Regions from separate parts of the Mesorhizobium sp. WSM4871 genome, predicted to be linked through region 3. Evidence: riboswitches for the same ligand, from Rfam matches in the RefSeq annotation. Region 3 holds a riboswitch; each other region holds the start of a gene.
What was found. A riboswitch is a leader RNA that binds a small molecule or an ion and turns the genes downstream of it on or off. The one in region 3 is predicted to bind S-adenosylmethionine.
Positions count from the first base shown of each region.

Region 1: linked by a shared signal. The riboswitch ahead of metX (homoserine O-acetyltransferase MetX) and the one ahead of AC0L2H_RS22570 (O-succinylhomoserine sulfhydrylase) in region 3 are both predicted to bind S-adenosylmethionine.
Region 2: linked by a shared signal. The riboswitch ahead of metX (homoserine O-acetyltransferase MetX) and the one ahead of AC0L2H_RS22570 (O-succinylhomoserine sulfhydrylase) in region 3 are both predicted to bind S-adenosylmethionine.

Region 1 is NZ_JBVVPU010000013.1:119,291-124,017, reverse strand. Features, by position in the region: partial or broken gene AC0L2H_RS25195 (prephenate/arogenate dehydrogenase family protein) at 1-543, opposite strand, end outside; gene hisC (histidinol-phosphate transaminase) at 548-1,657, opposite strand; SAM riboswitch at 1,784-1,861, shown strand; gene metX (homoserine O-acetyltransferase MetX) at 1,971-3,140, shown strand; gene metW (methionine biosynthesis protein MetW) at 3,256-3,870, shown strand; gene AC0L2H_RS25175 (DUF1330 domain-containing protein) at 3,893-4,213, opposite strand; gene AC0L2H_RS25170 (glycosyltransferase family 2 protein) at 4,562-4,727, shown strand, end outside.
Region 2 is NZ_JBVVPU010000013.1:82,439-87,165, forward strand. Features, by position in the region: gene AC0L2H_RS24995 (sugar kinase) at 1-260, shown strand, start outside; partial or broken gene AC0L2H_RS25000 (prephenate/arogenate dehydrogenase family protein) at 281-1,216, opposite strand; gene hisC (histidinol-phosphate transaminase) at 1,221-2,330, opposite strand; SAM riboswitch at 2,457-2,534, shown strand; gene metX (homoserine O-acetyltransferase MetX) at 2,644-3,813, shown strand; gene metW (methionine biosynthesis protein MetW) at 3,929-4,543, shown strand; gene AC0L2H_RS25020 (DUF1330 domain-containing protein) at 4,566-4,727, opposite strand, start outside.
Region 3 is NZ_JBVVPU010000011.1:123,037-127,763, reverse strand. Features, by position in the region: gene AC0L2H_RS22575 (ceramide glucosyltransferase) at 1-863, shown strand, start outside; gene AC0L2H_RS22570 (O-succinylhomoserine sulfhydrylase) at 888-2,078, opposite strand; SAM riboswitch at 2,136-2,213, opposite strand; gene AC0L2H_RS22565 (2'-deoxycytidine 5'-triphosphate deaminase) at 2,293-3,384, shown strand; gene AC0L2H_RS22560 (ABC transporter substrate-binding protein) at 3,512-4,285, shown strand; gene araD1 (AraD1 family protein) at 4,458-4,727, opposite strand, start outside.

The DNA.
Region 1 (4,727 bases), on a different contig from region 3:
ATGCTGCGGATCCATCGTGTCGATGTTGGACCCGCAGCGGCGCCAGAATTCCGAAAGCTTTTCCAGGGCCACGGGGTCGGTGCCGGGCAGCGGCGTAAAGATGCACCAGCGGTTTTCGAACAACTCGGCGAAGCCGGCGTCCGGCCCCGACTTTTAGGTGCCGGCCAGCGGGTGGCCAGGGATGAAATGCACGCCGTCGGGCACATGCGGCTCGATCTGTGCGATGACCGACGCCTTGGTGGAACCGACATCGGTGAGGATGGCGCCCTTTTTCAGTGCCGGCGCAATCTCCTCCGCCACTTCGCCCGAGGACCCGACCGGCACCGAGACGATGACCAGATCGGCATCGCGGACCGCTTCCCTGGCATCCATGGTGTAGGAGGAGCCGAGGTCCAGGTCGCTGGCCCGCGCCAGCGTGGTTTCGCTGCGCGTCGCGATGGCGACATGCAGGGCCAGGCCCTCGCGGCGGATGACGCGGGCCAGTGACGAGCCGATCAGGCCGATGCCGACCAGCGCGATCTTATCGAACATCGGTGATGTCATTGTCTCAGCTTTTCAGGAATGTCGTGAGTGCGGCGACAACGCCGCGATTGGCCTCTTCGGTGCCGATAGACATGCGCAGCGCATGCGGGAAGCCGTAGCCGGAAACACGCCGCAATATGTAGCCGCGCTGGGTGAGATAGTCGTCCGCGGCGGCCGCCGAATGCTTCTTGTCCTCGGGAAAATGGATGAGGATGAAATTGCCGACGCTCGGCGTCACCCGCAGCCCGAGCTTTGTCAGCTCCTCGCTCAGCCAAGCAAGCCAGGTTTCGTTGTGCGCGACGCTGCGCTCGACATGGGCACGGTCGCGGATCGCGGCAATGCCGGCCTCGATCGCCGTCGCATTGACGTTGAAGGGACCGCGAATGCGGTTGATCGCATCGACGATGTGCATGGGCCCGTACATCCAGCCGATCCGCGCGCCGCCAAGCCCGAGCTTGGAGAAGGTGCGGGTCATGACCACGTTCTCGGTTCCGCCGACCAACTCGATGCCGGCTTCATAGTCGTTGCGGCGCACATATTCGGCGTAAGCCGCGTCCAGCACCAGAAGCACGTTTTTGGGCAGCCCGGCATGCAGCCGACGCACCTCCTGGAACGGCATATAGGTGCCGGTCGGGTTGTTGGGATTGGCGAGAAAAACGATCCTGGTACGCGGTGTGATGGCCGCCAATATCGCATCGACATCGGCGCGCTCGTCGGTTTCCTTGACCGACACCGGGACAGCACCTGCCGACTGGATATAGATCTTGTAGACCATGAAGGCGTGTTCGGTGAAGATAGCTTCGTCGCCCGGCGCCAGATAGGTCTGCGCCAGCAGGCCCAGAATCTCGTCGGAACCATTGGAACAGATGATGTTTGCCGCATTCAGGCCGTGCACCTCGGCGATCGCCTCGCGCAGGCGCCTGGCGGTGCCGTCGGGATAGACGTCGAGCCTGGCTGCGACCTCGCGCGCGGCCTCTATCGCCTTCGGCGAGGGACCGAGCGGGTTCTCGTTCGACGACAATTTGTGGACTTTCGCCACGCCGGCCGGCGCCGTGCTCTTGCCCGGCACATAGGCTTCGATGTCCATGATCCCCGCGCGGGGCGTTGGCCGTGCCTTGTCCGGTGTCTGGTTCATGTCGTAAAAATCCGTCGAGAGTGCTTCCGTCCGGAAGCCGCAGCGGAAATACAAGCCATGGCCCGGAATGTCGAGAGGTGGCAAATCATGGCCGTTGACGCCGGCCCGCGCCGGTCTTAGAAGAGAGTGAAATTCCGTGGTGATTTGGCCGGTCGGCTTGCAGCCACGTTAAACAACTCGCTAAAGGGCCGTTTGCATCCTGTAACCGGCTTTGCGATGGCATTGCCGGTTTTTTGTTGTCCGCGGCCGGCCGGACGACCGCATCGGCGCGACGATCGCAAGCGATCTTCGCAAGGCCGTGTAAGAGGATGTGATGGCCGCTCTGCGCGCTCGAAAAACCAATAATGAGGCCGACCAGCCATCGAGCCCGGTATTGCGTTTCGGCGCCGACAAGCCGCTCAAGCTCGACGCCGGCGCGCTGCTGTCGCCGTTCCAGATCGCCTACCAGACCTACGGCACCCTCAATGACGCCCGCTCCAACGCCATCCTCGTCTGCCACGCCCTGACCGGCGACCAGCATGTCGCCAACACCAATCCGGTGACCGGAAAGCCCGGCTGGTGGGAGGTGCTGATCGGCCCTGGCAGGATCATCGACACCAACCGCTTCTTCGTCATCTGCTCCAACGTCATCGGCGGCTGCCTCGGCTCCACCGGTCCCGCCTCGATCAATCCCGCCACCGGCAAGCCTTACGGGCTCGATCTGCCGGTCATCACCATCCGCGACATGGTGCGGGCGCAGCTCATGCTGATCGACCATTTCGGCATCGAAAAACTGTTCTGCGTGCTCGGCGGCTCGATGGGCGGCATGCAGGTGCTGCAATGGGCGTCGAGCTATCCGGAACGCGTCTTCTCGGCGCTGCCGATCGCCACCGGCGCCCGCCATTCCTCGCAGAACATCGCCTTCCACGAGGTCGGCAGGCAAGCTGTCATGGCCGACCCGGACTGGCATGGCGGCAAATATTTCGAGCTAGGCAAGCGGCCTGAAAAGGGGCTGGCGGTGGCGCGCATGGCCGCCCACATCACCTATCTGTCGGAGGCGGCACTGCATCGGAAATTCGGCCGCAATCTGCAGGACCGCGAAGCACTCACCTTCGGTTTCGACGCCGATTTCCAGATCGAAAGCTACCTGCGCCATCAGGGCATGACCTTCGTCGACCGTTTCGACGCCAATTCCTATCTCTACATGACCCGTTCGATGGACTATTTCGACCTTGCCGCCGACCATGGCGGACGGCTGGCCGACGCCTTCGCCGGCACCAAAACCCGCTTTTGCCTGGTCTCTTTCACCAGCGACTGGCTGTTCCCGACCGAGGAAAGCCGCTCGGTCGTCCATGCGTTGAACGCGGCAGGCGCTTCGGTCTCCTTCGTCGAAATCGAGACCGACCGCGGCCACGACGCCTTCCTGCTCGACGAGCCGGAGCTGTTCGCCGCCATCAATGGCTTCATTGCCTCGGCCGCGCGCGCCAGAGGGCTCAGCGCATGACCCCGAAAAGTTGCCGACTTTCCGGATCGGGACCATGCGCCAGGCATCAGCGCATGACCCCGAAAAGTTGCAGACTTTTCGGATCGGGATCATGCGCCAGGCAAAGGTTCCGCCCATGAGCGTCAATCGCGCCCAGCGCGTCGACCTCGAAGTCGTCGCCGATCTCATCCCACCGCAGTCGCGGGTGCTGGACGTCGGCTCCGGCGACGGCCTGCTGCTCGAATTGCTGCAGGACACCAAGCAGGTCGACGGCCGCGGGATGGAATTGTCGCAGCGCGGCGTCAACGAATGCGTGGCGCGCGGCCTTTCGGTCATCCAGGGCGACGCCGACAAGGATCTCGAATTCTATCCCGACAAGGGCTTTGATTTCGTCGTCCTGTCGCAGACGCTGCAGGCGACCCGCAACCCCAAGCTGGTGCTCGACGAACTACTCCGGATCGGCAACCGCGCCATCGTCTCTTTCCCCAATTTCGGCCACTGGCGGGTGCGCCTCTCGCTGTTCGTCCATGGGCGGATGCCGGTGAACGACGACCTGCCCTACTCCTGGTACGACACGCCCAACATCCATTTCTGCACCATTCGCGACTTCGTCAATCTGTGCGACGAGCTCGGCGCCACTGTCGAAAAGGCGACCGCGCTCGACGGCAACGGCCAGAAGATCGGCCTCTCCATGCCGTGGTGGTTCTGGAATTTCTTCGGTCAGCAAGCGGTGTTCCTGCTGAAGCGATGAAACTCGCGCCCCGGCGATATGCCTACTTCAGGACATCCGTTGCCTTGTGCGGATGTTCGACGCCGTCGGCGAACACCACATCGGCTCGGGAATTGTCCGTGCGCAAGGCCAGTATCGCCTGGTAGGCCGGCGAATTGTACCAGCCGCGCACATGCTCCCTGTCGGGGAATTCGATGATGACGAGGTGGCCCGGCCATTCGTTCTCGATCACCTCCACATCGCCGCCATGGACCAGAAAACGGCCGCCGAAGGGCTCCAGGGTGGCGTCGATCCTGTGCAGATATTCGACGATCCCAGGCCCCATTGTGGCCTGGCGCATATGGGCAACGGCGTAAGCGGTCATGACGAAACTCCCTTGAAGATCGAAGCTGAACAACAGGCTTCATGCAGGGGACTTTGCCGACGCGCCGGACGCTGGTCGATTACCTCCAAGGTCATGAAATGTACCTCAGAGGTCATGAAATGTGCCTCCAAGGTCATGAAATCTACCCCGAAGCCACGAAGTACATACCGGCCAAGGGGTGGCGCCTGGAGCGCCGAGTTGCAAATTCGCCACATCGGATCAACCACCGTTCACTTTGGCGTGACACCGGTGCTTCTTTTTTGTACGGTCCCGCTAAACGCGACCTGGGACGGGCATGGAAGGCGAATATCAGATCCATTCGATTGTCGTGGAACGCGCCGAGGCGACATGTCCGAGACGATGAATCCCGCTCCGCTCATCACGGTGATAACGCCGACCCACAACCGGCGCGACAAAGTCCTGCGCGCGGTGGAGAGCGTGCTGGCGCAAAACCTCACCCGCTTCGAGCACATTGTCGTCGACGATGGCTCGACCGATGGCACCGAAGCCGCGC
Region 2 (4,727 bases), on a different contig from region 3:
GCTGGTGGTTCGATCGCCCGGCGCAATCCGTGCGCCATGTCGCGGCGCCGCGGATCAAGGCGGTGGACACTTTGGCCGCTGGCGACGTGTTTCACGGCGCCTTTGCCGTCGCATTGTCGGAAGCCATGCCGGTCGAGCAGGCCTTGCACTTTGCCAGCGCCGCCGCCGCGCTCAAATGCCTGCGTTTCGGCGGCAGGCTGGGCGCGCCGGACCGGGCCGAGACGCTGGCCATGATGGCGGCTCACTGGCCGGCCGACTGACGGCCCGCCGCCGAGACGGACTACTGCTTTACAGGATGCTCGACCGCCTGTCGGCCGAAATCCGGCGCATCGATATCCTGGCCTGCCTCGATGATCGAGCGGCGCACGGCGCGGGTGCGGGTGAACAGGTCGAACAGTTTCTCGCCGTCACCCCAGCGGATCGCTCGCTGCAGCGAGGCGAGGTCTTCCGAGAACCGCGCCAGCATTTCGAGGATGGCGTCCTTGTTGTGCAGGCAGACATCCCGCCACATGGTCGGGTCGGAAGCGGCAAGGCGAGTGAAGTCGCGAAAGCCGGAAGCCGAATATTTGATGACTTCGGACTTGGTCACCGACTGCAAGTCGTCGGCGGTGCCGACGATGTTGTAGGCGATGATGTGCGGCAGATGCGAGACGATAGCCAGCGTCATGTCGTGATGCTGCGGATCCATCGTGTCGATGTTGGACCCGCAGCGGCGCCAGAATTCCGAAAGCTTTTCCAGGGCCACGGGGTCGGTGCCGGGCAGCGGCGTAAAGATGCACCAGCGGTTTTCGAACAACTCGGCGAAGCCGGCGTCCGGCCCCGACTTTTAGGTGCCGGCCAGCGGGTGGCCAGGGATGAAATGCACGCCGTCGGGCACATGCGGCTCGATCTGTGCGATGACCGACGCCTTGGTGGAACCGACATCGGTGAGGATGGCGCCCTTTTTCAGTGCCGGCGCAATCTCCTCCGCCACTTCGCCCGAGGACCCGACCGGCACCGAGACGATGACCAGATCGGCATCGCGGACCGCTTCCCTGGCATCCATGGTGTAGGAGGAGCCGAGGTCCAGGTCGCTGGCCCGCGCCAGCGTGGTTTCGCTGCGCGTCGCGATGGCGACATGCAGGGCCAGGCCCTCGCGGCGGATGACGCGGGCCAGTGACGAGCCGATCAGGCCGATGCCGACCAGCGCGATCTTATCGAACATCGGTGATGTCATTGTCTCAGCTTTTCAGGAATGTCGTGAGTGCGGCGACAACGCCGCGATTGGCCTCTTCGGTGCCGATAGACATGCGCAGCGCATGCGGGAAGCCGTAGCCGGAAACACGCCGCAATATGTAGCCGCGCTGGGTGAGATAGTCGTCCGCGGCGGCCGCCGAATGCTTCTTGTCCTCGGGAAAATGGATGAGGATGAAATTGCCGACGCTCGGCGTCACCCGCAGCCCGAGCTTTGTCAGCTCCTCGCTCAGCCAAGCAAGCCAGGTTTCGTTGTGCGCGACGCTGCGCTCGACATGGGCACGGTCGCGGATCGCGGCAATGCCGGCCTCGATCGCCGTCGCATTGACGTTGAAGGGACCGCGAATGCGGTTGATCGCATCGACGATGTGCATGGGCCCGTACATCCAGCCGATCCGCGCGCCGCCAAGCCCGAGCTTGGAGAAGGTGCGGGTCATGACCACGTTCTCGGTTCCGCCGACCAACTCGATGCCGGCTTCATAGTCGTTGCGGCGCACATATTCGGCGTAAGCCGCGTCCAGCACCAGAAGCACGTTTTTGGGCAGCCCGGCATGCAGCCGACGCACCTCCTGGAACGGCATATAGGTGCCGGTCGGGTTGTTGGGATTGGCGAGAAAAACGATCCTGGTACGCGGTGTGATGGCCGCCAATATCGCATCGACATCGGCGCGCTCGTCGGTTTCCTTGACCGACACCGGGACAGCACCTGCCGACTGGATATAGATCTTGTAGACCATGAAGGCGTGTTCGGTGAAGATAGCTTCGTCGCCCGGCGCCAGATAGGTCTGCGCCAGCAGGCCCAGAATCTCGTCGGAACCATTGGAACAGATGATGTTTGCCGCATTCAGGCCGTGCACCTCGGCGATCGCCTCGCGCAGGCGCCTGGCGGTGCCGTCGGGATAGACGTCGAGCCTGGCTGCGACCTCGCGCGCGGCCTCTATCGCCTTCGGCGAGGGACCGAGCGGGTTCTCGTTCGACGACAATTTGTGGACTTTCGCCACGCCGGCCGGCGCCGTGCTCTTGCCCGGCACATAGGCTTCGATGTCCATGATCCCCGCGCGGGGCGTTGGCCGTGCCTTGTCCGGTGTCTGGTTCATGTCGTAAAAATCCGTCGAGAGTGCTTCCGTCCGGAAGCCGCAGCGGAAATACAAGCCATGGCCCGGAATGTCGAGAGGTGGCAAATCATGGCCGTTGACGCCGGCCCGCGCCGGTCTTAGAAGAGAGTGAAATTCCGTGGTGATTTGGCCGGTCGGCTTGCAGCCACGTTAAACAACTCGCTAAAGGGCCGTTTGCATCCTGTAACCGGCTTTGCGATGGCATTGCCGGTTTTTTGTTGTCCGCGGCCGGCCGGACGACCGCATCGGCGCGACGATCGCAAGCGATCTTCGCAAGGCCGTGTAAGAGGATGTGATGGCCGCTCTGCGCGCTCGAAAAACCAATAATGAGGCCGACCAGCCATCGAGCCCGGTATTGCGTTTCGGCGCCGACAAGCCGCTCAAGCTCGACGCCGGCGCGCTGCTGTCGCCGTTCCAGATCGCCTACCAGACCTACGGCACCCTCAATGACGCCCGCTCCAACGCCATCCTCGTCTGCCACGCCCTGACCGGCGACCAGCATGTCGCCAACACCAATCCGGTGACCGGAAAGCCCGGCTGGTGGGAGGTGCTGATCGGCCCTGGCAGGATCATCGACACCAACCGCTTCTTCGTCATCTGCTCCAACGTCATCGGCGGCTGCCTCGGCTCCACCGGTCCCGCCTCGATCAATCCCGCCACCGGCAAGCCTTACGGGCTCGATCTGCCGGTCATCACCATCCGCGACATGGTGCGGGCGCAGCTCATGCTGATCGACCATTTCGGCATCGAAAAACTGTTCTGCGTGCTCGGCGGCTCGATGGGCGGCATGCAGGTGCTGCAATGGGCGTCGAGCTATCCGGAACGCGTCTTCTCGGCGCTGCCGATCGCCACCGGCGCCCGCCATTCCTCGCAGAACATCGCCTTCCACGAGGTCGGCAGGCAAGCTGTCATGGCCGACCCGGACTGGCATGGCGGCAAATATTTCGAGCTAGGCAAGCGGCCTGAAAAGGGGCTGGCGGTGGCGCGCATGGCCGCCCACATCACCTATCTGTCGGAGGCGGCACTGCATCGGAAATTCGGCCGCAATCTGCAGGACCGCGAAGCACTCACCTTCGGTTTCGACGCCGATTTCCAGATCGAAAGCTACCTGCGCCATCAGGGCATGACCTTCGTCGACCGTTTCGACGCCAATTCCTATCTCTACATGACCCGTTCGATGGACTATTTCGACCTTGCCGCCGACCATGGCGGACGGCTGGCCGACGCCTTCGCCGGCACCAAAACCCGCTTTTGCCTGGTCTCTTTCACCAGCGACTGGCTGTTCCCGACCGAGGAAAGCCGCTCGGTCGTCCATGCGTTGAACGCGGCAGGCGCTTCGGTCTCCTTCGTCGAAATCGAGACCGACCGCGGCCACGACGCCTTCCTGCTCGACGAGCCGGAGCTGTTCGCCGCCATCAATGGCTTCATTGCCTCGGCCGCGCGCGCCAGAGGGCTCAGCGCATGACCCCGAAAAGTTGCCGACTTTCCGGATCGGGACCATGCGCCAGGCATCAGCGCATGACCCCGAAAAGTTGCAGACTTTTCGGATCGGGATCATGCGCCAGGCAAAGGTTCCGCCCATGAGCGTCAATCGCGCCCAGCGCGTCGACCTCGAAGTCGTCGCCGATCTCATCCCACCGCAGTCGCGGGTGCTGGACGTCGGCTCCGGCGACGGCCTGCTGCTCGAATTGCTGCAGGACACCAAGCAGGTCGACGGCCGCGGGATGGAATTGTCGCAGCGCGGCGTCAACGAATGCGTGGCGCGCGGCCTTTCGGTCATCCAGGGCGACGCCGACAAGGATCTCGAATTCTATCCCGACAAGGGCTTTGATTTCGTCGTCCTGTCGCAGACGCTGCAGGCGACCCGCAACCCCAAGCTGGTGCTCGACGAACTACTCCGGATCGGCAACCGCGCCATCGTCTCTTTCCCCAATTTCGGCCACTGGCGGGTGCGCCTCTCGCTGTTCGTCCATGGGCGGATGCCGGTGAACGACGACCTGCCCTACTCCTGGTACGACACGCCCAACATCCATTTCTGCACCATTCGCGACTTCGTCAATCTGTGCGACGAGCTCGGCGCCACTGTCGAAAAGGCGACCGCGCTCGACGGCAACGGCCAGAAGATCGGCCTCTCCATGCCGTGGTGGTTCTGGAATTTCTTCGGTCAGCAAGCGGTGTTCCTGCTGAAGCGATGAAACTCGCGCCCCGGCGATATGCCTACTTCAGGACATCCGTTGCCTTGTGCGGATGTTCGACGCCGTCGGCGAACACCACATCGGCTCGGGAATTGTCCGTGCGCAAGGCCAGTATCGCCTGGTAGGCCGGCGAATTGTACCAGCCGCGCACATGCTCCCTGTCGGGGAATTCGATGATGACGAG
Region 3 (4,727 bases):
CCCGCTATCCCAACGTGCCGGCGCGGCTGCTCACCGGCGATGACCGCATCAGCGCCAATCCCAAGCTCAACAACTGCGTCAAAGGCTGGGAAGCCGCGCGCCATGACTGGGTCATCCTTGCCGATTCCAACGTGTTGATGCCCAAAGACTATGTCCAGCACCTGATGGCCGCGTGGCGGCCGGACACAGGCCTCGTCTGCTCTACGCCGATCGGCTCTCGGCCGGATGGGTTCTGGGCCGAAGTCGAATGCGCCTTCCTCAACACGCTGCAGGCGCGCTGGCAATATGCCGGCGAGGCACTCGGCCTCGGCTTTGCCCAGGGCAAGAGCATGTTGTGGAACAAGCCTATGCTTGACGCCAACGGCGGTATCCATGCGCTCGCCGCCGAGATCGCCGAGGACGCTGCCGCGACCAAGCTGGTCAATGGGCTCGGCTTGCGCGTCAATCTCGTCGCCTCGCCATTCGAGCAGCCGCTCGGCCAGCGCACCTTTGGCGAAATCTGGTCGCGCCAGGCCCGCTGGGCGCGCTTGCGCCGCGTCACCTTCCCGCTGTTCTTCGCGCCGGAGATCCTCACCGGCGTGGCAATGCCACTGCTGTTGGCGCTGATCGCGGCGGCAAGCGCCGGCATCAGTCTGCCCACCACGGCTCTATGCGTGCTGCTGGTTGCCTATCTGCCGGAATGCATGCTCGCCTGGTCCAAGGGCTGGTATCGGTCGCCACGCATCGTCACAGCCATGATCGTGCGGGATTTAATGCTTCCCGCCATCTGGGCACGTGGCTGGCTGGGCGGTGCTGTCGAATGGCGCGGCAACGCCATGACCATCCGCACCAAGGCGATGACCGAGTTGGAAGAAGGCGTCTGAGCAATCCCTGCCGCGCGGCGGCGGCTATTTGGCTGATTTGAGCGCCTGCTCGACATCCCCGAGCAGATCGTCCGTATCTTCAAGCCCGACCGAAAGCCTCAGCGTGCCCGGTCCGATGCCGAGTTCGGCGCGTGCCTCGTCGCTGAGATTCTTGTGGGTTGTCGTCGCCGGGTGAGTGATCAGGCTCTTGGCGTCACCAAGATTGTTGGAGATCAGCACGATGTCGAGGGCGTTCTGGAAGGCGAAAGCCGCCTGCTTGCCGCCCTTGACGTCGAGGCAGATCAGCGTCGAGCCGCCCGTCATCTGCTTCTTCACGACGGCCGCCTGCGGGTGATCGGCGCGGCCGGGATAGATGACGCGGGCGATCTCAGGCCGCTCGGCAAGGAAATCCGCGATCTTGCCGGCACTTTCCGTCTGCTGGCGCACGCGCAGCGGCAGCGTCTCCAGGCCCTTGAGCAGCGTCCAGGCATTGAACGGCGACAGGCTGGGGCCGGTATGGCGGAAATAGTCGTGCAAATTCTCGTCGATCCACTTCTTGTCCGACAGGATGACGCCGCCCAGACACCGCCCCTGGCCGTCAATATGCTTGGTCGCCGAATAGACGACGATGTGGGCGCCGAGTTGCAAAGGCTTCTGCTGCAAGGGGGTGGCAAAGACGTTGTCGACGATCAGCCGCGCCCCGATCGAATTGGCAAGCGTCGCGACGGCTGATATGTCGACCACTTCCAGCGTCGGATTGGTCGGGCTTTCCAGGAAGAACAGCTTGGTGTTTGGCCTGACCGCCTTCTCCCAGTTGGCGATGTCGGTGCCGTCGACCAGCGTCGCCTCGATGCCGTATTTCGGCGCCAGCGTCTCGACCACCCAGCGGCAGGAGCCGAACAGCGCGCGCGCCGCCACGATATGGTCGCCGGCCCTGGCGCTGCACAGAAGTGCGGCGGTCACCGCTGCCATGCCGGACGCGGTGGCGCGCGCGTCTTCCGCGCCTTCCAGCGCGCACATGCGTTTTTCGAACATGTCGACGGTGGGATTGGCGTAGCGCGAATAGATGAAGCCCGGTTCCTCGCCCTTGAAGCGGGCTTCCGCCGCCTGTGCCGTCTCGTAGACGTAGCCCTGGGTGAGGTACATCGCCTCGGAGGTTTCGCCGAAGCCGGAACGCAGCGTCCCGCTATGCACGAGTGCGGTTTGAGGCTTCCAGTTACGCTTCTTGGTGCTCATCGCTTTTGTTCCAGACACAAAAAAACCGGCCGCGAAAGTCGCAACCGGTCCATACGGCCTTGCGGCCCGACGGTCCTTTAGCGACTTGTTTAACGTGGCTGCAAGCCGACCGGCCAAATCACCACGGGATAACGACCCTTTAGACCCGCGCCGCGCTTGCGTCAATTGCCGGCATGATTAAGAGGTTTGTACCAGCGGCCTCTTGGAGCAGCCTTTGCGGCAGACAGGCATTCTTCCCGATCACGACATTTCCGCGCTGTTCCAGTCCGGCGCGCTGAAGGCGCCTGCGCTTGATGCCGATCAGATCCAGCCGGCCAGCCTCGATCTCAGGCTCGGCGACAAGGCCTGGCGCGTGCGCGCCTCCTTCCTGCCCGGCCCGAACCATAAGGTCGCCGAAAAGCTCGACCGGCTGAAGCTGCACGAGATCAATCTGGCCGAGGGCGCCGTGCTCGAAACCGGCTGCGTCTACATCGTGCCGCTGCTCGAAAGCCTGGCGCTGCCAGAGAACATTTCGGCTTCGGCCAATCCGAAGAGCTCGACCGGGCGGCTGGACATCTTCACCCGCGTGATGACCGATCGCGGCCACGAGTTCGACAAGATCGCCGCCGGCTACACCGGGCCGCTCTATCTGGAGGTCAGCCCGCGCACCTTCCCGATCGTGGTCCGCACCGGCTCACGGCTGTCGCAGATCCGGTTCCGCACCGGCAACGCGCTTCTGTCGGAAGCAGAACTGCACGAATTGCATCGCGCCGAGACGCTGGTCGCCACCGAGCCGCCCAACATTTCGGGCGGCGGTATCGCGCTCTCTATCGACCTCGACGGTGACAAGGACGGGCTGGTCGGCTACCGCGGCAAGCATCACACCGGGCTGGTCGACGTCGACAAGCGCGCCGCGCAGGATGTCGTCGATTTCTGGGAGCCGCTCTACAAGAGCGGCGCCGGCGAGTTGGTGCTCGATCCCGACGAATTTTACATCCTGGTCAGCCAGGAGGCGGTGCATGTGCCGCCGCTCTACGCAGCCGAGATGACGCCCTTCGATCCGCTGGTCGGCGAATTCCGTGTCCACTATGCCGGCTTCTTCGATCCGGGTTTCGGCCATTCGGCGGCCGGCGGCACCGGCAGCCGGGCGGTGCTCGAAGTGCGCAGTCATGAAGTGCCGTTCATCCTTGACCACGGCCAGATCGTTGGCCGCCTGGTCTACGAGCACATGCTGAAGCGGCCGCAGGCGCTCTACGGCACCGATCTCGGCTCGAACTATCAGGCGCAGGGCCTGAAACTGTCCAAGCATTTCCGCGCCGCGCGCTGATCCTTCCGCCAGCCGCACATTGTGCCGGTCGCACATTGTGCTTGCCTCACACTGCGCTTGCCTGACCGGGCGCGCCATGCTTGGCTATGCCGACCTTCAAATGAGCAACCGCAAGGGGAACAACAAAATGCGGATTTCGAGATGGATCATATCGGCAGCGGCTGCTGCAATGCTGGTGGCCGGCCCTGGTTTCTCGTTGGCGCAGGCACAGGAAAAACTGAAGATCGGCACCGAGGGTGCCTATCCGCCGTTCAACACCATCACTGCGGACGGCAAGCTGGTCGGCTTCGACATCGACATCGCCGATGCGCTTTGCGCTCAGATGAAGGTCGAATGCGAGCTCGTCACCCAGGACTGGGACGGCATGATTCCGGCGCTCCAGGCCAAGAAGTTCGACGCCATCGTCGCCTCGATGAGCATCACCGAGGAGCGCAAGAAGCAGGTCTCCTTCACCAACAAATATTATACGACGCCGCTTTCGCTGGTGGCGCTGAACGACACCGAGATCGCTTCGACCGAGGCTGAGGCGCTTGCCGGCAAGACGGTGGGGGCGCAGGCCTCCACGACCCAGGCCGACTATGCCCAGAACGTCTATGGCAAGGCCGGCGCCGAGGCGAAGCTCTATCCGACCCAGGAAGAGGCGATCACCGACCTCATGAACGGCCGCCTCGATGCCGTCCTTTCGGACAAGTTCGTGCTGATGGACTGGATGAAGAAGGCGAGCGACGGCTGCTGCAAGATGGTCGGTGACGTCAAGGGCACCGAGACGCAAGCCGGCATTGCCGTGCGCAAGGAAGACAATGAACTGCGCGAAAAGCTCAACGCTGCCATAGACGCCATCGTTGCCGACGGCACGTACAAGAAGATCCAGGCCAAGTATTTCGACTTCGATATTTATTGAGGTTTGTTGTCTCCCCCCTTGAGGGGGAGATGGCCGCGAAGCGGCCAGAGGGGGTCGTCTCACATAGAGCGCGGCACCCTGCAGACGCGAAGAGGAGGCTGGCGCTCTACGCGAGACGACCCCCTCTGTCGCCTTCGGCGACATCTCCCCCTCAAGGGGGGAGATCACCCGCTCAAAGCGCCTTCACCGCCACCTTCACCGGCTTCTCGATCTCGAGCGGATTGCGCAGCGGCAGGCCGAAATCCCCGGCCTCGATCTCGAAGACGTCGCCGGCCTCGGTCCGGATGCCGTCGGCAAACGACAGCGTCGCCGTGCCGAACATGTGCACATGCACGTCGCCCGGCTGGCGGAAGGCCGAATATTTGAAATGGTGGTGCTCGAGATTGGCGATAGTGTGCGACATGTTCGCTTCGCCCGACAGGAACGGCTTTTCCCAAAGCAG